DNA from 3 places in the Pectobacterium carotovorum genome. Region 2 is predicted to be linked to each of the others. Evidence: riboswitches for the same ligand, from Rfam matches in the RefSeq annotation. Region 2 holds a riboswitch; each other region holds the start of a gene.
What was found. Region 2 has a riboswitch for thiamine pyrophosphate ahead of thiC (phosphomethylpyrimidine synthase ThiC). Riboswitches for the same ligand answer to the same signal wherever they lie in the genome.
Positions count from the first base shown of each region.

Region 1: another riboswitch for thiamine pyrophosphate. It lies ahead of thiM (hydroxyethylthiazole kinase); the one in region 2 lies ahead of thiC (phosphomethylpyrimidine synthase ThiC).
Region 3: another riboswitch for thiamine pyrophosphate. It lies ahead of thiB (thiamine ABC transporter substrate binding subunit); the one in region 2 lies ahead of thiC (phosphomethylpyrimidine synthase ThiC).

Region 1 is NZ_JAXAFK010000001.1:2,589,504-2,597,007, reverse strand. Features, by position in the region: gene R9X49_RS11635 (GGDEF domain-containing protein) at 1-105, opposite strand, end outside; gene ahr (NADPH-dependent aldehyde reductase Ahr) at 259-1,278, opposite strand; gene R9X49_RS11625 (SIR2 family protein) at 1,866-3,374, shown strand; TPP riboswitch at 3,955-4,051, shown strand; gene thiM (hydroxyethylthiazole kinase) at 4,088-4,882, shown strand; gene thiD (bifunctional hydroxymethylpyrimidine kinase/phosphomethylpyrimidine kinase) at 4,879-5,682, shown strand; gene psiE (phosphate-starvation-inducible protein PsiE) at 5,959-6,366, shown strand; gene yegS (lipid kinase YegS) at 6,395-7,294, opposite strand.
Region 2 is NZ_JAXAFK010000010.1:24,197-31,700, forward strand. Features, by position in the region: gene R9X49_RS23000 (thiazole synthase) at 1-335, opposite strand, end outside; gene thiS (sulfur carrier protein ThiS) at 337-537, opposite strand; gene R9X49_RS23010 (HesA/MoeB/ThiF family protein) at 534-1,313, opposite strand; gene thiE (thiamine phosphate synthase) at 1,315-1,956, opposite strand; gene thiC (phosphomethylpyrimidine synthase ThiC) at 1,953-3,917, opposite strand; TPP riboswitch at 4,032-4,185, opposite strand; gene rsd (sigma D regulator) at 4,308-4,769, opposite strand; gene nudC (NAD(+) diphosphatase) at 4,878-5,660, shown strand; gene hemE (uroporphyrinogen decarboxylase) at 5,809-6,873, shown strand; gene nfi (deoxyribonuclease V) at 6,889-7,504, shown strand, end outside.
Region 3 is NZ_JAXAFK010000003.1:363,868-371,371, reverse strand. Features, by position in the region: gene R9X49_RS16360 (family 43 glycosylhydrolase) at 1-908, shown strand, start outside; gene thiQ (thiamine ABC transporter ATP-binding protein ThiQ) at 913-1,623, opposite strand; gene thiP (thiamine/thiamine pyrophosphate ABC transporter permease ThiP) at 1,610-3,217, opposite strand; gene thiB (thiamine ABC transporter substrate binding subunit) at 3,193-4,176, opposite strand; TPP riboswitch at 4,257-4,354, opposite strand; gene R9X49_RS16340 (LysR family transcriptional regulator) at 4,529-5,434, opposite strand; gene R9X49_RS16335 (aromatic alcohol reductase) at 5,704-6,633, shown strand; gene sgrR (HTH-type transcriptional regulator SgrR) at 6,684-7,504, opposite strand, start outside.

The DNA of each region.
Region 1 (7,504 bases), on a different contig from region 2:
ATTGAATATAATGATCGACGCAGACAATAACAGGGCGAGCCTTACAGACGAGGAGGCTTTCTTATTTCTATCAATAAAATCGTGGTCATATTCTTTAAAAGGCATTGCGGATCTCCTCTTGCATCACCTTTCAATCCTATCATGAAACCCATTGAATACATTTAGCATCGTAGTGCCGAGCGGTATACCCCAGAGAATGACGTTGGCTGAGCTGATGTGCAAAAAGCAGACGCCCGATTGCTCAGGCGTCTTTACCGATTAAAAATCCGTTTTCAGTACGACGCGGTAGCGGGCTTTGCCGTCGCGTACGTGCTGGATGGCATCATTGATTTTTGACATCGGGAACAGTTCCGTCTGCGGCTTCACGTTGGCACGCGAAGCGAGCTTCATCAGAGAACGCAGTTCATGCGGTGAGCCGGTAGAAGAACCGGAAACGCTGCGGTCGCCCGCGATGAGCGTGAAGGCCGGTACGCTGAATGGCTTCATCACCGCGCCGACGGTATGGAACTTCCCGTTATAGGCGAGCGCGTTGAAGTAGGGCTGCCATTCCAGATCGACGCTCACGGTGTTGATGATGAGATCGAACTGGCCTGCCAGTGCGGTCAGCGCCTGCGGATCGCGGCTGTTGACGACCTTATCGGCACCCATCGCCAGCACTTCTTGCTCTTTGGCTGGGTTCGAGCTGAACGCCGTGACTTCACAGCCCATCGCGTGCAGGAGCTTAATCGCGATATGTCCCAGGCCGCCGATGCCGATCACGCCGACGCGGCTGGTCGCGGTGACATGATGCATTAACAGCGGTTTGAACACGGTGATGCCGCCGCACAGCAACGGACCCGCAGATTCGATATCAATGGAATCAGGAAGTGGGATAGCCCACTGCCAGTTCGCTCGGATCTTATCGGCAAAACCGCCTTTATTCAGGATCGTCGGCACGCTGCCTTGCTGACAGTTGGTTTGGCTGCCGCTGATACAGGCATCGCAGTGCCCACAGCTGCGTGCCGTCCAGCCAATGCCGACACGTTGACCAATCTTTAATCCTTTGTTCTTCGCCGCGTCGCCCAGCGCGTGCACACGGCCAATCACTTCATGCCCAGCAACCAGCGGATAGCTCGATATGCCCCATTCGTTATCGATCATCGAGAGATCGGAATGGCACACGCCGCAGTAATCAACCACAACTTCAACGTCTTCCGCCTGCAGCTCACCTGCATCAAACTCATACAACTCCAGCGCTGCGCCCGCTTCCGGTGCGGCATAACTCTTTATCATCGTCATCACAATCTCCTCAGTATGGGTTTGATTAACCAGTCTAAAGGGTTATGGCATTTTTCTCTATGTCACAACGTGCCTGTGGTTTTTCATTTTGTGTCGGAGGGCGATGGCTTGCTTTACCGAGTGCTTGATCCAGCCGAGTGGGAGCCTCAACTGCCGCATTCACAATGGCACCAGTCAGCTTGCGTTATTGCTACTGTAAGGTCTATCTCGATCCGAGTGACATCGGACAACAGTGTGTAGTAAACCAGGTCTGGCGGTTGATGAAGGGTGAATAAGTAAAGGCTTTCTACTGCTAAAGTGTAAGTGGATAACGAAACAGATCTACGGAACGCGTGAAGAAGTTCACAGCGATATTTTTGATTACACCGAAATTTTTATAAGAGTATGTGCCAGTATGGCTCGAGTGAACATTATGTCACTGGCGGAATATGAACATCAATATTATCAATGACTCAGAAGTGCATGGGCTATCCGTGGCGACTAACTAAGAGTACTGACTGAGCCAGATATAACTATTATGACTCTATATGATTGATTTACCTTACAGTAAAGATAGAATGTTATGACTTACCTGTCGGGGGGATGACATGAATATTCGGGAGTTTATAGGTCAGTATCGTAACCATCCTGTTCTTTTTATAGGGGCAGGCGTCAGTTTGAGGTATCTTAACAATTCACATACTTGGGATGGATTGTTAAAGCATATAGCTTTTGAACTGAAAGGGAATAATGAGTTTTACTTAGATATTAAAGCTGAATGCCAAGTTGATGGTAAATATAATTATGCTCTAATTGCTACAAAATTAGAAAAGGCTTTCAATCAAGCTCTTGGCGAAGATCGTAATGGTAAATTCAAAGAAATAAATGATTTTTTTTATGCTGAGATGGAACATGAAAATAATCTTAGTCGATTTAAAATTTATATCTCAAGGTTGGTTGGGGAGTTGAATTATAGAGATGAAAAACGGGAGGAATTAGCAGAGTTAAAGAAAATTAGAAAAAATATAGGTTCCGTTATAACTACTAATTATGATTGTCTTGTAGAGGATGTATTCAGTTTTGAACCGTTAGTAGGGAATGATATATTATTAAGTAATCCCTATGGCTCAGTATATAAAATACATGGTTGTAATAAAGATCCTTCTAAGGTCATTATTACTGAAGACGATTATTCTCACTTTGATAATAAATATGAGTTAATTCGTGCTCAGTTGCTCTCAATATTCATCCATAATCCGATTATATTTATGGGTTACGGGATTGGTGATGATAATATTAAGAGTTTACTTAAAACCATTTTCACCTATGTAGAGCCTAACTCTTTAGCCGCTCAAAAAATTAGAAATAATTTTCTTTTGGTTGAGTTTGAAAAAGATTCTGATTCTCATGATATAAGTGAACATGATATTGACTTGGAAGGTTTTTCGACAATCAGAATAAATAAGATAAAAACGGATGATTTTATTGAGATTTATCGTTCTTTATCAAATCTGAATTTACCTGTGTCTGCGATGGATATACGAAAGGTTCAAAGTATTGTTAAGGATATATACTCTGGTGTGCATGATGATGGTACAAGTATCAAAGTAAATATTACTGAAGACATAGATTCTCTCAATAATAGTGATAAAATATTAGTTATTGGTTCAAGTAACTCTATAAAATATGAACACAAAAATTCATCGAATTTTATGACGGATTACTTTGATATTATTGATGAATCCAACCATCAATTGTTGAGGCTCATTGATAAAATTAATATAGCGTCCACACAATGGTTTCCGATCTATGGCTTTTGCCTCATTTTTGCTGAACTTGATAAATGTGAAATTCTTAAATCCCAGCAAATAAGAAAAATTGACGAGTACCTTGTTGGCCTATCGGTTTCTGTTCAGACTGAGCATGATAGCTTAAGTAAGATATATTTCGATGAATCGATTACACGTACAAATAAAATCAATGCCATTATATGGTCTGCGTGGAATGATATGATTGAACTTGATGAAGTAGAGATGGTTTTACGCTCAATGCCAGATAAAAAAGGGACTGATTATAGACGTTTACTCTGTGTGTACGATTATAAAAAATATGCATGATGATTTTGTTTTTATGTTCCATGTGGAGGTTTTTAAAATTATTTATTCATTTTGATTTTTGGGGTGGAGTGTGAAATAAATATCAGTGAGCATTTTTATATGATATTAATGTCGATGTTGATTTTTAAAGTGATATCTGGATGCTTTTGTTAATCGATGTGAAGTAATGCAAGACTTTCGATTTTGACCGCTTTTTTATTTTGAAATCCCAATAAAATAATATCATTCATTTTGTTTTTAATGGTTGTAAATATTAATGTGTTATTTTAGATATACAATACTCGATGTTAGCTACCATTTGGATATGACTATATTATAACAAGTGTTGTAGTTTTGTGGCTGTTGGGCAGACCACATTTATAAATCGGAAAGTCTGATTTAGTGGCACAGTAAACTTGGCTGAGAGAGGATACTCGTCGACTGGTGGATGTGGATAATACAAAGGAAGCTAAATGGCTTCTTTTTTCGTTTCTTTGGTGTGCTAATGGATACAGTGCGAAGAACTGATAGCCTGAGATAGAGGCGAGCTTGCATCATCAAGCCACTTCCCCTAATCTGGCAAAAATTAAAGAGAAACAATCTACATGACTCGGGGTGCCCTTCTTTGTGAAGGCTGAGAAATACCCGTACCACCTGATCTGGATAATGCCAGCGTAGGGAAGTCACGGTATGCCCACCGGTTGCCGCCTTCTTCCACGCCGGTTGGGAGACTTATGAACACGCGACCCGCCGACTTTTTTGCCGCTCAGGCAGCAACCTCACTGACCCAATTCCGTTCCGCCTCGCCGCTGGTGCACTGTTTGACCAACGATGTGGTGCAATCTTTTACTGCTAACGTGCTGCTGGCGCTGAATGCGTCGCCTGCGATGGTGGTCGATCCCGAAGAAGCTGCGCAGTTCAGCGCGGTAGCCGATGCGCTGCTGATTAATGTCGGGACGCTGGAGCGCTCGCGCGCCGAGGCGATGCGAGCGGCGGTAAACCGCGCACATCAGGTGGGGACGCCGTGGGTGCTCGATCCGGTTGCGGTCGGTGGTTTGCGCTTTCGGAGTGAATTCTGTCGTGAACTGCTGGCGTGGAAGCCGGCGGCGATTCGCGGCAATGCGTCTGAAATTATGGCGTTGGCGGGCTTAGCCGCACAGGGGAGAGGCGTGGATAGCGCCGATGACTCGCTGGCAGCGCTTCCTGCTGCACGCGAACTGGCGCGGCAGGTTGGGACGATTGTTGCGGTGACGGGCGTGGTGGATTATGTCACGGACGGCGTACGTGATATTGCAGTGACTGGTGGCGATAGCATGATGACGCGCGTGGTCGGTACGGGCTGTGCGCTGTCGGCGGTGGTCGCGGGTTTCTGTTCTTTAGAGGGGGATCGTTTATCGCACGTGGCGGCAGCGTGCTATGTCATGTCGCTGTCAGGGCAGCAGGCGGCTTCGGTGTCGCAAGGCACAGGCAGTTTTATACCCAACTTTCTCGATCGACTCTATACCCTGCGCGCGGAGGATCTGGCATGAAGCGTATCAATGCGTTGACGATTGCGGGCACCGATCCGAGCGGCGGTGCGGGTATTCAGGCGGATTTAAAAGCCTTTTCTGCGCTGGGCGCTTACGGCACCTCGGTCATTACCGCGCTGGTGGCGCAAAATACGCGCGGCGTGCAGTCCGTTTACCGGATTGAACCGGATTTTGTCGCGGCGCAACTGGATTCCGTATTGAGCGATGTGCGTATCGACAGCGCCAAGATTGGGATGCTGGCGCAGACCGATATTGTTGACGCGGTTGCCGAGCGCCTGCGCCACTACGCGGTGCCTTTTGTGGTGCTGGACACCGTGATGCTGGCGAAAAGTGGCGATCCGCTACTTGCTCCGGAGGCGGTGGAATCGATCCGTCGTGAACTGCTGCCGCTGGTGTCCCTGATTACGCCCAACTTGCCCGAGGCTGCGGCGCTGCTGAATACGTCACCGGCCACCAACGAACGGGAAATGCGTGAGCAGGGGGAAGCGCTGCTGGCGATGGGCTGTCAGGCGGTATTGATGAAAGGTGGTCACCTCAGCGAAGCGGAAAGTCCGGATTGGCTGTTCAGTCGACAGGCTGAACCGCAGCGCTTTAGCTCCCCGCGCGTGAATACCCGTCATACGCACGGCACCGGCTGCACGTTATCTGCTGCACTGGCGGCGCTGCGACCGCGCCACGATAGCTGGAGTGAGACGGTCTACGCCGCGAAGGACTACTTACAGCAGGCATTACAACAGGCCGACACGCTGGAGGTCGGGCACGGCATCGGCCCCGTTCACCATTTCCATCGCTGGTGGTAAAGCCATAAGTAAATTGACTTGTACTTTGCGTGACATCTTTGCCAGTAATTTCAAACTGTGCCCTAAATAATTCGAGTTGCAGGAAGGCGGCGACACAGCGAATCCCCAGGAGCTTACATAAGTAAGTGACTGGGGTGAGCGAGGAAAGCCAACACACATGCAACTTGAAGTATGACGGGATAAATTAAGCGCATTTCGGCGTGACAGTGTGGGGGCATCCGGTTACTTTGCTGTGAATTCTTGGTGTTAATGTGAAATAGGGTGTGGGGATAACATATGGCAGGTTCTGCTCGCAGCGCGATGGCTGCCAAGGCGCTTCAGACGATACTCAATATCGGCCTGCTGGTGCTGGCGACTATTCTGGTGATTTTTTTAGTCAAGGAAACGTTCCATCTGGCGAAGGTGCTGTTGATCTCCAACGAGAAAGATTCCTCCTATCAGCTGATAGAAGGCATTGTGATTTATTTCCTGTATTTTGAGTTCATTGCGCTGATCGTGAAGTATTTCCAGTCCGGCTATCACTTCCCGCTGCGCTATTTTATCTACATCGGCATTACGGCCATCATTCGCCTGATTATTGTTGATCACAAAAGCCCATCGGATACGCTGATTTATTCCGCGGCGATTCTGCTGCTGGTCGTGACGCTGTACCTGGCAAACAGTAATCGCCTGAAACGGGAATAGGAGAAACAGGCATAGTCGAAACGCACTGCTATTCCAAAAGCGAGCACTGGGGCGGTAGCCGGCAGTGAATCGCTGCGGGAAGCACCTCGATGCGGAAGCGTTTAGCGGTGAGCGGCTCGCCATCCAGATTAAACGTCATATCGTCTGGCGCGGTAATCTCCAGCCAGGGTAGGGTAGCGGAAATCATGTTCTGGTTTTCGCTGCCGGTAAACCAGGCCTGAAGCATATTGGGAAGCAGCTCTTTTGCCGACAGCACGCTCAGTTCCAGTAGCCCATCGTTAATCAGCGCTTCTGGGCAAAGTTCCTGTCCGCCGCCAGCCTGACGACCGTTCCCCACCGCGATGACCAGCGTATCGCCTTCCCAGTGAAAATCTGGCCCGTGAATCTCACAGCGCTCGGCTTGCAGCATGTCCATGCGAAAGAGCGCGTGCAGCACGTAAGAAGCACTTCCCAGCGCGGCTTTCATCTTGGCCGGCGTCTCGGTGGTGATACGTGTGGCAAATCCGCCCGTCGCCATGTTGATGAAATAGTGGCTGTCGTTCACTTTGGCGACATCAATGGCGGTGGCGCGGCCTTTGATCGCCAGCGTCAGCGCGTTGTGCATCTCCATCGGAATCTGACAGCTGGTGGCGAAATCGTTGGCCGTACCCAGCGGTACAATTCCCAGACACGGACGTACCGCTTCCGGCTGCACCGCTAACGCGGCGGCGACTTCATTGACGGTGCCGTCGCCGCCGGCGGCGATTACGTTATCCGCGTTGAGCTGGATCGCCTCTTCCACATAGCGTTTAGCATCGCCGTATTCCCACGTAACGCGGACATGCAGCGTATAGCCGTCCTTTCGCAACTCATCAATGGCCTCGCGGAGTTCTTCATTGCCCGCGCTCTTCCCGTTCAGAATCAGCAGTGTGATTGGATTTTTTTCCATGTCTTATTTCTCTGGCTACGATGTTGTCGTTAATTCAGTGGCCGTTAATTCAGAAATAGCGCAGTGAATACAAAAGCGTTGCAGTTAATCATAGTCACTAAATCGGTAGGCAGATATCAGAAGAGTCGGTGAATGTGTGCGGTGGGAAAATGCGTGGGCGAGAGAAAAAGAAAAGCCAGCTCAAGGGAGATTGAGCTGGCCAAGGAGGTG
Region 2 (7,504 bases):
GTTTCGATAGGGTCGGGCAGCAGGTATTTCACATCGGGGTGAATTTCCAGCTTTAGCCAGCGAGTGCCCAATGCTTCACGCGCCAGTCGGGCGGCAAAAATGGCTTCTTCTGCGGTTTTGGCCCCCGATGTATTCGGCAGCAGCTTAATGCCGAGCTGGCGTAGTGGGGCGAGAATGGCATCGTTGCCGCCGTTCAGGTCAACGCGTTTCATCGCGATGGTCACGAGCTGTGAACCGGAGGCCTCGAGTGCTGCTAGCATCAGTTCTGGTGTGGCGAATTTCCCGGTGCCGGTCAGCAGCCGTGAAGTTAATGTCGTATCGGCAATGTGCAGCATGTCATCCTCCCGCGATTGCCTGAAAAAGCAAAATATCATCACCGTCCTGAACCTGATGCTGTGACCAAGTGGCGTGCGGGATAATGGTTTGATTGATGGCCAGCGCTGTGCCAGGCTGGAGCCGGTTTATCTGGCTTAGCAGCGCTTCAACCGTGATGGCCTCTGGGAACTCAAAGGGCTCATCATTCAGCGTGATTCTCATGCTGTTCCCCCGCATACCGAGCAATGGGGCGCGCGTGTGAGCTGGAGCGTGTTCCAGCTCTGCTGTTTGCCATTGAACATTCTCAGCTTGCCGTCCAGCGCGGACGGCATACCGGCCAGCAGCTTGATCGCTTCCAGCGCCTGAAGTGTGCCAATTACGCCGACCACCGGACCCAGCACGCCTGCGGTACGGCAGTTGCGCTGTGGTTCCGCCGTATCGGGATACAGACAGGCGTAGCAGCCAGCGTGATAAGGTGGCATGAAGACGGCGAGCTGCCCGCTGAAACCGACGGCACTCCCGCTGATTAGCGGCTTGCCTGCGTTAAAGCAGGCGGCGTTAACCGCGTGGCGAGTGGTCATGTTGTCGCTGCAATCCAACACCAGATCGGCGCGGCTGACGGCATTATCTAGTGTCTCACCACTAAGCCTTTCAGTGAGTGCGATGGCTTCCGAGTGCGGATTTAACGCCTGTAGCTGACGCTGGGCCAGCACGGCTTTGGGCTTGTCGGTTTCGCTGGTGCGATACAGAATCTGGCGTTGCAGGTTGCTGATATGCAGTGCGTCATCGTCGGCAAGCAGCAGCGTGCCGATCCCTGCGGCAGCCAGATAGAGCGAAGCGGGCGCGCCCAGCCCACCTAGTCCGACCAGCAGAACGCTGGCGGCTTTGAGCTTCTCCTGACCTTCCGGGCCAATATCTTCCAGCATGAGCTGACGGCTGTAGCGCATGAACTCGCCGTCGCTCAGCCCGGCTGGCGTAGAGTGGTGATGCGTTACCATGTTATGCCTCCCGCCCTTCAATCATCCTGAGTAGCGTTGCCGTCGCCTGACGCCAGTCCGGTGCCTGCGTAATGGCGCTGACGACGGCAATACTGCCGACGCCTGTTTTTAGCACCGCAGGGACTCTATCGATGCTGATACCGCCGATCGCAACGGTGGGAAAACGGCCTTGCAGATCGGTTATGTGTCGCGTCAGTTCGGCCAGCCCCTGCGGCGCTGATGGCATTTCTTTGGTTTGCGTAGGGAAAATATGCCCCAGTGCGATGTAGGACGGGTTTATCGCCACCGCGCGCGCCAGTTCACGATCGTCGTGTGTGGAAATGCCCAAGCGCAGGCCAGCTTGTTTAATCGCAGCCAGATCGGCGGTATCCAGATCTTCCTGACCCAGATGTACGCCGTACGCCTGATGTTTTACGGCTAATCTCCAATAGTCGTTGATGAAAAGCTGCGCCTGATAGCGGCGACCCAAGGCGATCGCTTGGATCACATCGGCTTCAGCTTGTTCATCTGACCGAGCTTTGATCCTCAACTGGATCGTTTTTACCCCGACGCTGAGTAGTCGCTCGATCCACTCCACGCTATCGACGACGGGATAGAGCCCCAGCCGCTGCGCCGTTGGGGCAAAAGGCGTCGAGTCCGTCATTTGCTTTCCTCGGTTTGCAGGCTGGTGGCGCTGTGATAAAGCTCGCTGCCGCGCGAGCGGAATTCTTGCGACATTTGCGCCATACCCACTTCGATCGGTTTGGCTTCCGCTTCCTGTTTCGCGGCGTAGTCGCGTACTTCCTGTGAGATTTTCATCGAGCAGAATTTGGGGCCGCACATAGAACAGAAGTGAGCGACTTTACCGGATTCTTGTGGCAGCGTTTCATCGTGGTAGGCGCGTGCCGTTTGGGGATCGAGCGCCAGATTGAATTGGTCTTCCCAGCGGAATTCAAAACGCGCCTTCGACATAGCGTTATCACGAATCTGCGCGCCGGGGTGACCTTTTGCCAAATCGGCAGCGTGGGCGGCGATCTTGTAGGTAATTAACCCCTGTTTAACGTCGTCTTTGTTCGGCAGGCCTAGATGTTCTTTCGGTGTGACATAACAGAGCATCGCGCAGCCGAACCAGCCGATCATGGCGGCGCCGATGCCGGAGGTGAAGTGATCGTAACCCGGTGCGATATCGGTGGTTAATGGGCCGAGCGTATAGAACGGCGCTTCATGGCAGTGCTCCAACTCTTCGGTCATGTTGCGGCGGATCATCTGCATCGGAACGTGGCCGGGGCCTTCGATCATCACCTGTACGTCGTATTCCCAGGCGATTTTGGTCAGCTCGCCCAGTGTATGCAGTTCGGCAAATTGGGCTTCGTCGTTGGCGTCCTGAATGGAGCCGGGGCGTAAGCCGTCCCCTAGCGACAGCGCGACATCATAGGCGGCACAGATTTCACAGATTTCGCGGAAGTGCTCGTACAGGAAGCTCTCTTTGTGATGCGACAGGCACCACTTCGCCATAATGGAACCGCCGCGTGAGACGATGCCGGTCAGGCGTTTAGCCGTCATCGGCACATAGCGTAACAACACGCCAGCGTGGATGGTAAAGTAGTCCACGCCCTGTTCTGCCTGCTCCAGCAGCGTGTCGCGGAACATTTCCCAGTTCAGATTTTCCGCCACGCCGTTCACTTTTTCCAGCGCCTGATAGATCGGTACGGTTCCGATCGGCACGGGACTGTTACGCAGAATCCACTCGCGGGTTTCATGAATATAGCGGCCGGTTGAGAGGTCCATCACCGTATCCGCGCCCCAACGGGTAGACCAGACCAGCTTTTCCACCTCTTCTTCGATGGAGGACGTCACGGCGGAATTGCCGATATTGGCGTTAACCTTCACCAGAAAATTGCGGCCGATAATCATTGGTTCTGATTCTGGGTGGTTGATGTTGGAAGGAATAATGGCGCGCCCGGCGGCCACTTCCTGACGGACAAATTCCGGCGTGATGTTTTCCGGCAGAAGGGCGCCAAAACTCTGGCCCGGATGCTGCTGGCGCAGCACGTCAGTGCGAATGCGCTCGCGCCCCATATTTTCACGAATGGCGATAAATTCCATTTCTGGGGTAACGATGCCCTGCCGCGCATAGTGGAGTTGGGTGACGCGTTTGCCTGCTTTGGCACGTAGCGGCCGTGGCAAGTGTTCGAAACGCAGATGATCCAGTCCTGCATCTGCCAGACGCTGCTGGGTGAAATCGGAACTGACGCCGGATAGCGCTTCGGTGTCGTGACGTTCGGCAATCCAGCTGGCGCGCAGCTTCGCTAACCCAACGCGGACATCGGGTTGGGCGACGGGGTCGCCATAAGGCCCTGACGTATCGTAAACCGGGATCGGTTCATTGGGTTCGTATTGAGGATTGTCTTTGCCGCCGCCGAGTAGCGTCGGGCTGAGCTGAATTTCTCGCATTGGCACGCGAATATCGTCGCGTGAACCTGCAAGGTAGATACGGCTGGAATTAGGGAAAGCCGTTCCCTGCAAGGTATCGATAAATTGCTGGGCAGCGGCACGCTGCTCGCGGCGACCCGATTTGGATGCTGTAGATAGCTGTGGTTTTGTAGACAATGGTTCTGTAGACATAGCAAGTTCCTGTAAGACGTAAAGGGAAGATTGCTTGTCTGGAGCCCGGAGGGAGTAATAAGGGTATTGGGCATCAGAGCAGGTATGTAGGAATACGCAGCCTTGGGCTCAATGAGGTGCATTACTCTTGTTCCCTTCGCAGGTATTAACCCGATCAGGTTCCGCGGATCCCGAATTAACGGTCTCAGCCTGTGCGCTCATAGGTTTCGTAAAACGATTGATTTCGTAAAACAAAACACGAGCACGCTAGGCACTCCGACAAGATATGCCCGTTTCTTAAACGGGCCAATAAAACCCCTACACTGTATGTCGGCAAAACACGGATGTCAAAGCATGCCGGTTTTGCCTGTGCAGCGTATAGCGATGTTCTTAAATAACGCTAAATGACCGCTAGTTGTCGTAAACCAGACGGATCATGTTGTCTTCTAACGTAAAACGCTCTTCCAGAGCTTCACCGACGCTGGAAAGTGCCTGCTGAAATTCGAGGCAGTTATCATGGTCGATAGCCGTCGCCAGATGGTTATCGTAAAACGCCATGATTTGCTGCGTGTTGTTTTGCAGGGCGAGGTCGAGCTGAGTGGAAAGGGCTAAGAGCTGTTCGCTGTGTGTCGCTGCTTCATGCAGCATCTTTTCGTATAAATGAAAGTGGCCAGTAGAAAGGTAATCCACCAGGTTCTGGCAAAAATTATCCAATGCTTCTTCATCCAGAAGAGAAAGCGCTTCCTTGTTCGGCTTGATGCCAACCAGATGATAGTAAGCCACCAGAAGCTGCTTACGCGCTTGTAGCCATTGGTCGATTAACGCATTATTGCCACCAACGTATTCAGTCAGACTTTGTAGCTGGTTTAGCATTGTTGACTCCGTGAACGGTAAGAAATAACTGAAATCCCAGTTATAAAACTTATGTAATCACTCTGAATGTAAAATGCCAGTGAAGTGGCAGTGGAGCAATAAAAAGATATGGAACAGACGCTAAAAGGTGATGAGACCGGCTGGTGGGTGGTTAGCGATGCGGTACAAATCTGGCTACCCCAGGGAGAATTACCGTGTGGAACGGCGACGAAATGGTCTTTGCAGGGGAAAACGGCTCGCCAAATCGGCGAATGGCAAGAACAGCCTGTCTGGCTGGTGTGTCAGGGCCGGGATTCCGATATGGCATCGGTTCGCCAACTGCTCGATCAGGACGTGGGCTTATTCCAACTGGCGGGGCGAGGCGTACAGCTGGCTGAGTTCTATCGTTCTCATCGTTTTTGCGGTTACTGCGGTCATGAAATGGTGCGGAGTAAAACGGAACTGGCGTGCTTATGTCACCACTGCAAAGAGCGTTATTATCCGCAGATTGCGCCCTGCATCATTGTCGCGATTCGCCGTGGCGAGGAAATCTTGCTGGCGCAGCACAACCGGCATCGCGGAAACATGTACACCGTGCTGGCCGGGTTTGTGGAAGTGGGCGAAACGCTGGAACAGACAGTTGTGCGCGAGGTGATGGAAGAGAGCCAAATCCAGATAAAAAACCTGCGCTACGTGAGTTCGCAGCCCTGGCCCTTCCCGCATTCGTTGATGATGGCGTTTATGGCTGAGTATGCGGGGGGAGAAATCAAGCACGACCCGAAAGAGCTGCGTGACGCGGGCTGGTTCCGCTTTGACCAACTCCCGCAGTTGCCCCCGCCGGGCACTGTGGCGCGTCGGCTTATCGAGGATACGGTGGTGTTGTGTCGCGCTTATCACGAGAACGAAGGCTGACGTGGTACTATTTGCGCCATGAATGACTCGCGTACACAACGTACTCGCGTCATAGCGTATTCGTTTTATAAAGCGTTCGTTTTATAACGCATCCGTTTCATCACATCTATCCGGTGTCGAACCGCCGTGAGGTTGAAAGGAAAAGAACATGACTGATCTGAAAAACGATCGCTACTTGCGGGCGTTATTGCGCCAACCCGTTGATGTCACCCCGGTATGGATGATGCGTCAGGCGGGGCGTTATTTGCCGGAATATAAGGCAACGCGCGCGCAGGCGGGTGATTTTATGTCACTGTGTAAAAACGCAGAACTGGCTTGCGAAGTCACGTTACAACCTTTACGACGCTATGCGCTGGATGCGGCGATCCTGTTCTCCGATATCCTGACTATTCCTGACGCCATGGGCTTAGGGCTCTATTTTGAAGCAGGGGAAGGCCCACGCTTTCACTCTCCCATCACGTCTCATGCCGATGTAGTTAACCTGCCGATTCCCGATCCTGAGCAGGAACTCGGTTATGTGATGAACGCAGTGCGGACGATCCGTAAAAACCTCGCCGGTGAAGTGCCGTTGATCGGTTTCTCGGGCAGCCCGTGGACGCTGGCGACCTATATGGTTGAAGGCGGTAGCAGCAAAGCATTTACCGTCATCAAGAAAATGATGTTCGCTGAGCCTAAAACGTTACACCTGCTGCTGGATAAGCTGGCTGATAGCGTCATTCTTTATCTCAACGCGCAAATTCGCGCTGGCGCGCAGGCAGTGATGGTATTCGATACCTGGGGCGGCGCGCTGAGCGGACGTGACTACAAAGAATTCTCCCTGCGGTACATGCATAAGATTGTTGATGGTTTACTGCGTGAAAACGAAGGCCGCCGTGTGCCAGTGACACTCTTTACCAAAGGTGGAGGCCAGTGGCTGGAGGCAATGGCAGAGACGGGCTGCGACGCGCTGGGTCTGGACTGGACGAGCGATATTGCCGACGCTCGCCGCCGCGTGGGCGATAAAGTGGCGCTACAGGGAAATATGGATCCGTCGATGTTGTATGCCGATCCGGCACGGATCGAGCAGGAAGTGGCGTCGATCCTCGCAGAGTTTGGACAAGGCAACGGGCATGTTTTCAATCTGGGGCATGGCATTCATCAGGACGTGCCGCCGGAGCATGCCGGCGTGTTTGTTGAGGCTGTCCATCGGTTGTCTCGCCCTTATCACGCATGATTCACAGGAGGTGATGTGATTGATACACAACAGCTGCGGGCTGAGCAACTGGCCCGCGCTTCTGATGTGATTCGGCACGACGATTTACCTTTTGAGCAGCCCGCGTTTATCGCGGGTGCAGATGTTGGCTTTGAGCAAGAAGGCTCGGTCACTCGCGCTGCGATTGCGGTAATGCGCTATCCTTCGTTGGAACTGGTAGAATACAAGATTGCGCGTATCAGCACGACGATGCCCTATATCCCCGGTTTTCTTTCATTTCGCGAATGCCCTGGGCTGCTTGCCGCGTGGGCATTGCTTGAACAGAAACCCGATCTGCTGTTTGTCGATGGGCATGGGATTTCTCACCCTCGACGCCTCGGCGTTGCCAGCCATTTTGGCCTGCTGGTTGATGTTCCGACGATTGGCGTGGCAAAAAGTCGGCTGTGTGGCCGATTTGAACCGTTGGCGGAGAGCGTCGGCAGTCAGCAGCCGTTACTGGATAAAGGCGAACAGATTGGCTGGGTATGGCGTAGCAAAGCGCGCTGTAATCCGCTGTTTGTGGCGACGGGGCATCGAGTGGGTCAGGACAGTGCATTACACTGGGTGCAACGTTGCATGCGCGGCTACCGTTTACCGGAGCCGACCCGCTGGG
Region 3 (7,504 bases), on a different contig from region 2:
TGCTGGCGGAAGGCGGAACGGCCGGGCCGCCGACCGGGCACATGGTGATTGCCGCGCGCTCCAAATCAATCAATGGGCCGTGGGAAAACTCCCCGCATAACCCGATTATCCGTACGCAGGATCGTTCAGAAAAGTGGTGGTCACGCGGCCATGCGACGCTGATCGAAGGGCCGGATAAAAACTGGTATATGGTGTATCACGGTTATGAAAACGGCTTTATGACGTTGGGGCGGCAGGCGATGCTGGAGCCGATTGTCTGGGGTAATGATGGTTGGTTCACATCTGCTGGATTTGATACCGGTAAACCGATTCGCAAACCGGCAGGGGGCGAAGCGGTGCCGCACGGTATCGGCTGGTCTGATAGCTTTACCGACGAGAAATTTCCGGCTCGCTGGCATTTTTACCGCGCCAATGCGGAAGAGCTAAAACGGGTTACGCTCAGCGACGGCAAGCTGCACCTGAAGGCCAAAGGAACGTCGCCGAAGGACAGCGCGCCGCTGACGATGATCCCCGGCGATCAGGCTTACCAAATTGAGGTCACGGCGAATTTCGCCCCCGGCGCACAGGCTGGTTTGCTGCTGTTCTATAACGCGAAGCTGTACGTCGGGCTGTCGTTTAATCAGGATGGCACAGTCATGCACCGCTATGGGCTGGAAAGAGCGGAGAAGAAACTGCCGCACATCACTGGCAATGAGGTGCAGATTCGGATGAAAAACGATCGTCATATCGTGACGTTTTACACCCGAACGTCGGATCAAGAACCGTGGAAGAAATACCCGGTGCAGATGGAAGTCTCCGGTTACCATCACAACGTTGCGTATGACTTCCTCAGTTTGCGGCCTGCCTTGTATGCGTCGGGCGAGGGAGACGTGACGTTCAGCAACCTGCGCTATCAGGCTTTGCCTTAACGCTTCAATCCGAGGACGGGCGTGAAATTCCCAGGATGGCGGCTGCCTCTGCGCTGCCATCCTGTAGCGCCTGAGTCGGCCCGTCATAATAAATCTGTCCGTCCACGATCAGCACCGTACGTTTTGCGATCCGCATGGCATCATCCAGATTGTGGGACACCATCAGCAGCGTGAACTCACGCTCCTGACACACGCTTTCAACCAGATCGAGCATTTCCTGACGCAGCGCCGGATCAAGGGCTGAGAAGGGTTCATCCAGCAGCAGTATGGGCTGGTGACGTACCAGACAGCGTGCCAATGCTGCGCGCTGGCGCTGCCCGCCGGAAACCTGCGACGGCAGACGATCCAGAAGATCCGCCAGACCGACCTGATCGGCGATCTGCCGTAGCGTTTCACGCTGTGTAGCACTGAGACGCAGGCCGGGATGGAGCCCCAGTGCGATGTTCTGCCCAATGGTCAGGTGAGGAAACAGGTTATTTTCCTGAAACAGAATCGAGACCGGCCGCTTGGCGGGAGGCGTCTCGCGGTGAGGCTCACCGTTAAGCCGTAATTCGCCGCTGTCAGCCATCAGGAAACCGGCAATCAGATTCAGCAGCGTACTTTTCCCTGCGCCGCTGGGGCCGAGGATGGCGATGCGTTCGCCCGGTTTGACGTGAAAATCAAAACGCATGGGCAAGTGCTGATAAAAGTAGGTCAATTTCTCAAGCGCGATCATGACGGCCTGCCAGTTTCTCAATCAGGGTAAATAACATAAAACACAGCAGCATCAACAGCAGTGCTGTGACCGCACCGTCGGCGCTGCGATAGGAACCAATTTGCTGGTACAGGTAGAACGGCAGCGTGCGGAACTGCTCATTGCCGAACAGCGCGATAACGCCAAAATCACCGATCGACAGCACGCAGGCAAAGGCCAGCGCCTGCGCTAACGGCTGCTTCAGCGCGGCAAGCTCGATCAGCCTCAGCCGCTGCCAGCCGCGAATGTCCAGCGAGGTGCAGAGTCGGTTGTAACGCTCGGCAACGTCCAGCATTGGGTTTTCCAGCACTTTGATCGCGTATGGAATCGCCATCAGTGCATTGGTGAACACCACCAGCGCATAGGGGGATTGCGGTAGCCCGATGCTGTTATTCAGCAGCAGGAAAAAGCCGGTTGCCAGCACAATGCCGGGCATGGCAAGGATGAGCATACCGCTCAGGTTCATCAACTGCCCATAGAGCGGCTTCTGACGTAGCTTGAGCTCGCGGCTGCTCCAGAGCAGCATCATGGTCAGCACCAGACACAGAAGCCCAGCACCTAAGGCAATGCGCAGCGAGGTAAACAGCGTTTGCCAGAGCACAGGCTGTTGTAGCACGGTAACCAGAGAGCGGTTCACGCCATCCACCACCACGGCCAGTAAAGGAGGGACGACCAGTAGCAACAGCGCGCTAATCAACAGACCATCGGTGAGGCGGCTTAATACGCTATCCTGCGGGTTGCGCCAGGCCAGTTGCTGTGTGCTGCCGACGGGCAGAATGCGCCCCAGCCGCTGGCTCAGCAGCACCAAACCAAGGCAGCAAACCATCTGAATTAACGCCAGCAGCGCTGCGCGCGCCGGATCGTAATCAAAGCTTAATGCCTGATAGATAGCCAACTCAATCGTCGTCGCCTGCGGGCCGCCGCCCAGCGAAAGCACTGTGGCGAAGCTGGCAAAGCAGAGCATAAAAATCAGCGCGCCAGTGGGTAAAATTTGTCGGCGCAGGGCGGGCCATTCCAGCAGGCGGAAATGTTGCCAGCTGTTCATGCCCAGATTTGCAGCCAGTTGGCGTTGCTCGGTAGCAATCCCCTCCAGCGACTGCAACAGCAATCGGGTTGCCAGCGGCAGATTGAAGAAGACATGCGCCAGCAGGATGCCCTGCAATCCATAGGGTGAAAACGTGTATTTCAGGCCAAACCAGCCCAGCGCGGAGGCTAGCCAGCCCTGGCGACCGTAAACGCTGAGCAGGCCAAAAACGGCTACCAGTACAGGCAGCACCAGCGTCATCGCGCAGAGGCGCAGCAGCCAGCGGTAGCCGGGAAAGCGTCGTCGATACAGCGCTCTGGCGAGAAAAATGGCCGGAATGGTAGAAAACAGCGCAGAGAGAAAGGCCTGCCAGAAGGTAAACCGAATGACATGCCAGAGGTAGCTGTCATGCCATAGCGTGCGCCACTGGCTTTCGGGGGCCTGTAGCCACAAGGCACCGAAAGCCAGTGCGGCAACGGAGATTAACAGCGTTGTGGCCAGTAGCCCCGGCCACAGACGTCCGCCGATCAGTGGCTGACGGCGCGTTGCCATGCCTGAATCCACTGCGTCCTTTGGTCAGCGACTTCCTGCGCGCTGAACTGCATGGCTTTTTCCGGCACCGCGAGCGTTGCGAAGCCCGCAGGCAGGTCAGTTTTAACCGCCGGGTACATCCAGTTCGTGGTAGGGATCGCCTGCTGGAAGGTTGGGCTCAGGATGAACTGCATAAAACGTTTTGCCAGCTCGGGATTTTTGCTGGAAGCTAACTGCCCGGCGACTTCAATTTGCAGGTAGTGCCCTTCGCTGAAGGTCGCTGCCGCGTAGTTGTCTTTCTTCTCTTCAATGATGTGGTAGGCCGGCGACGTGGTGTAGCTCAGCACCAGATCCGCTTCCCCTTTCAGGAACAGACCGTAGGCTTCGCTCCAGCCTTTGGTGACGGTAACGGTTTTCTTCGCCAGCTTCTGCCAGGCTTGCGGCGCATCATCGCCGTACACTTTCTGCATCCACAGCAGCAGACCCAGTCCCGGGGTGCTGGTGCGCGGATCCTGATAGATCACTTTCCACGGTTCGTTGCTGTCCACCAGCTCATGCAGGCTTTTCGGCGGGTTCTTCAGCGTGTTTTTGTTATACACAAAAGCGAAATAGCCGTAGTCATAAGGAACGAACGTCTTATTGCTCCAGCCGCCCGGCACTGTGACGGCACGAGTGTCCTGATTGTGCGGTGCAAACAGGCCGGTTTGTTCCGCCGCCTGCAACAGGTTGTTGTCCAGCCCCAGAATGATATCCGCTTTGCTGTTCTTGCCTTCCATACGCAGACGGTTCAGCAGCGAGGCACCATCTTCCAGCGCGACGAAGTTCAGCTCGCACTCGCACTCTTTTTCAAACGCGGTCTTGATGACAGGGCCCGGACCCCACTCGGAAGCGAATGAGTCATAGGTATAAACGGTCAACGCAGGTTTGGCGAAAGCCGAAGCTGAGAGCAGTAGCAGGCAAGACAGGCTGGTTTTCAGCACGGTGGCTGAACGCGGTAGTAATTGATTTAACACTTTGCACTCCTGAGAATCATAGGGTGGCAAAGGACTTTGAGGCAGCAATGAGCAGCACTCTCAAATCCCTTCGCCGGTATTAACCGGATCAGGTTCGACGGGTATCTTCTCAGCGAAAAAATCTTCCGCACCCCGTTGAGAACGGCACATTGTAAAGGGTTAAGCCGCGCAGCGAAAGGCTCTCGGCGTTCCGGCGGTGCAAACCAGGCGGATTTAAAATCAAACTAGCCCTATATGCTCGTTCAGATACTGCGGTGTGACAGCAATACGCTCACAATTTCGCTTAACGTGACGGCTTTTGTGTCCTATTTGTGGTCATTCACCATTTTGCTGACTCTTGTTCGATTAGCGCTGTACACCAGTCGATAAAGGCGCGGATCGCGGGCGAGAGGTGGCGGCTTTGTGGGTAGAGAATGAAAATAGGTTCAAGCGGGGCATCGATATCAGGAAGTAGCCTGACAAGATGTCCATCAGCAAGTTGCTGGCGCACCATATAGCTGGCAATGCGTATTAGCCCCAGACCGGCTACACCCGCGGTAACATAGGCATCGGTGTCATTTACGCTGATCTGTGCTGCTATTGGAATCGCTACGGTGCGCGTTCCATCGTGAAAATCCCAGCGAGTTGAACGACCTGTCCGGCTGTGGATATATCCTACTGCGGCGTGCTTGTTGAGCGACGCTAACGTTGTTGGGTGTCCATGCTGTTCAAGATAGCGTGGAGACGCGCAAATATACCAATGGAACGTACCGAGGTGGCGTGCGACCAAGCGCGATAACGGTGGTTCTCCGGTTCTAATGACGCAATCGATACCATTCTGAACGATATCCACCGTGGCATCACCCAACTGGAAGTCCAACTTTATTCCCGGATAGCGCTCACAGAAGCCGGACAGTGCTGGAATAAGGAAGTTTTTGACCAGAGAAGGCGTCGCCCCGATTCTGATCGTCCCATGCACTTCTTCCTTTTGCTGTGCCGTCATGTTTTCCACTTCGTACACGTCACGCAAGATCGCTTTGCAACTGTCGTAATAGCGCAGGCCAACATCCGTAATACTGAGTGCTCGCGTCGTGCGGTTGAGCAGCCGCGCCCCAAGGTGTGATTCAAGTTCCTTGATACTGCGCGTGACGGTGGATGGCAGAACATGCATTGTTTCTGCCGCTTTTTTGAAACTACCCGCATCGACTACACGGATGAATATTTCCATAGCTTGAAATCGATCCATTCGATGATGTCTTCCTATTTTGCGATGAAACGTTGTGCTCGTTGATAAGGCGACCATATCACTTAATTGTTTGAAAAAATCAAATTATTAAGTGATGTGGCTGAATCTTATCATGCGCGCATTTTTGTATAACATAACACCCGTTATTCGGATTTTCCCACGTTTCAAACTGTGTGGAAAAAACAGAGACAGGTTGAAACACGACATGCGCGGGGATGCTTACCACTCCCTTTGATAGAGATAATTTGAAATTTTTAAGGAATTAAGAGATGAATGACAGCGGAACAGAGTTGAAAGATATTCTTGTGCTTGGCGCAGGACAGCTTGGTATGGCGGTATTGCGTGCTCTCGCACCGCGTGCCCGAGCCTCGCAGTTGTCGGTTACGGCACTCGTCTCGCCAGACACAATTAACGATCCATCGGTGCATGATAGGGCAAGACTGACCGAACTCCGTGCGCTAGGGATTGACGTTGTGGGATTCGACCTGGTTTCTGATGAACACGCCCTGACAGAGCTTTTCAGGAATTATAAGACGGTATTGAATTGTTCGGGATTTGTGGCAGGGCCGGGCACTCAGTTGAAAATAACCAGAGCGGTGTTGGCTGCTAACGTTGCGCGCTATTTCCCTTGGCAGTTCGGTGTTGACTACGATGTCGTTGGTCGGAACAGTGGCCATCCGGTTTTCGATGAACAGTACGACGTAAGGCAGCTGCTACGCAGCCAACTGAGTACCGAATGGGTGATCGTTTCGACCGGCATGTTCACGAGCTTCCTGTTTGAGCCTGCTTTTGACGTGGTGGATCTGGAACGTGAAACCCTTCACGCCTTGGGAAGTTGGGATACCAAAGTGACAGTGACGATCCCCGAGGACATTGGCTGGCTCACTACGGAAATTTTGCTGGCTGAACCCCGATTGGCTAATGAGGTTGTCTACGTGGCAGGTGACACGATCTCATACGGGCAACTTGCCGATGTCGTTGAACGTGTGACGGGGAAAGTGTTTAAGAAGGACGTGTGGACTCTGGACAAACTGCGTACGGATTTGAAGGTTGCTCCAGATGACGTAATGGCGCGCTATCGGGCAGCGTTTGCTTTGGGAGAGGGAATGTGGTGGGACAAATCCGGTACGTTCAATGAACGTACCGGTTACGAGACGGTTGATGTCGAGCATTTTTTACGGATGCATGTGCAAAAATAGACAGAAGAGTGCGGCGCGATTCACTTGGCCCCGCACTTTTTCAGAGACAGTCAGCGTTCCGGCGGTGCAAACCAGGCGGATTTAAAATCAAACCAGCCCAGCATATTCATCCTGACGCCGCGCATACTGCGCTGCCCCTGAAGTTGCAGCCAGTGGTGCAGCAGAGGGTGCAGTTGACCGCTGGCAATCAACTTTTCACACCATTCCGCCATCGGCAGCGAATGATTACGCCACTGCTGTGCATCCGCGTGCAGATCGTCATCCAGACAGTGCTGCACCAGTGGGAGTTCGTAGAGCATCGCGAACAGAGAGAATTCGAGCGGCAAATAGCAGTTCACGCTGCTAAACCAGATATCGCTCTCGGCGTTACCCTGATACCAGTCTTCGTAGCTGACCGTCTGGACACGCAGTGTGACGCCGTGCTGTGCCAGCAGCGTGCGCATGATCTCGCTTAATATCCGGTATTCAGGGTGTTCATGATAAAAAGTCAGCGTAACCTGCGCCAGCCCTGCGGGAATAGGCTGGCGTTCGTCTGGATGGTGATGATGCCAGCGTGGCAGCAGACTGTAAGCGGGGGACCAGTCACGCTGGTGGCTGTCATCAGCGTGGCTGAGTAGCGAAATCGGGTTAAAGACCTGCCAGAGCCAACGGCGGATCTCCGGGCGTTTGGCCAGCGGTGAACGCTTATCGAACAGCAGGAAATAGCAGCCTTCTTCCATCCGGCTTTCCAGCTGTTCATGGCGAGAATCGTCGGACTGAAACTGGACGGAGACCGGCATTTCTTCCGGTTCGTCCGGGAGGACCCAGATGTTGACCTCATCAATCAGCGCCCGGTAGCCAAAATAATCATCGAAGGCGCGAATCTTCAGTT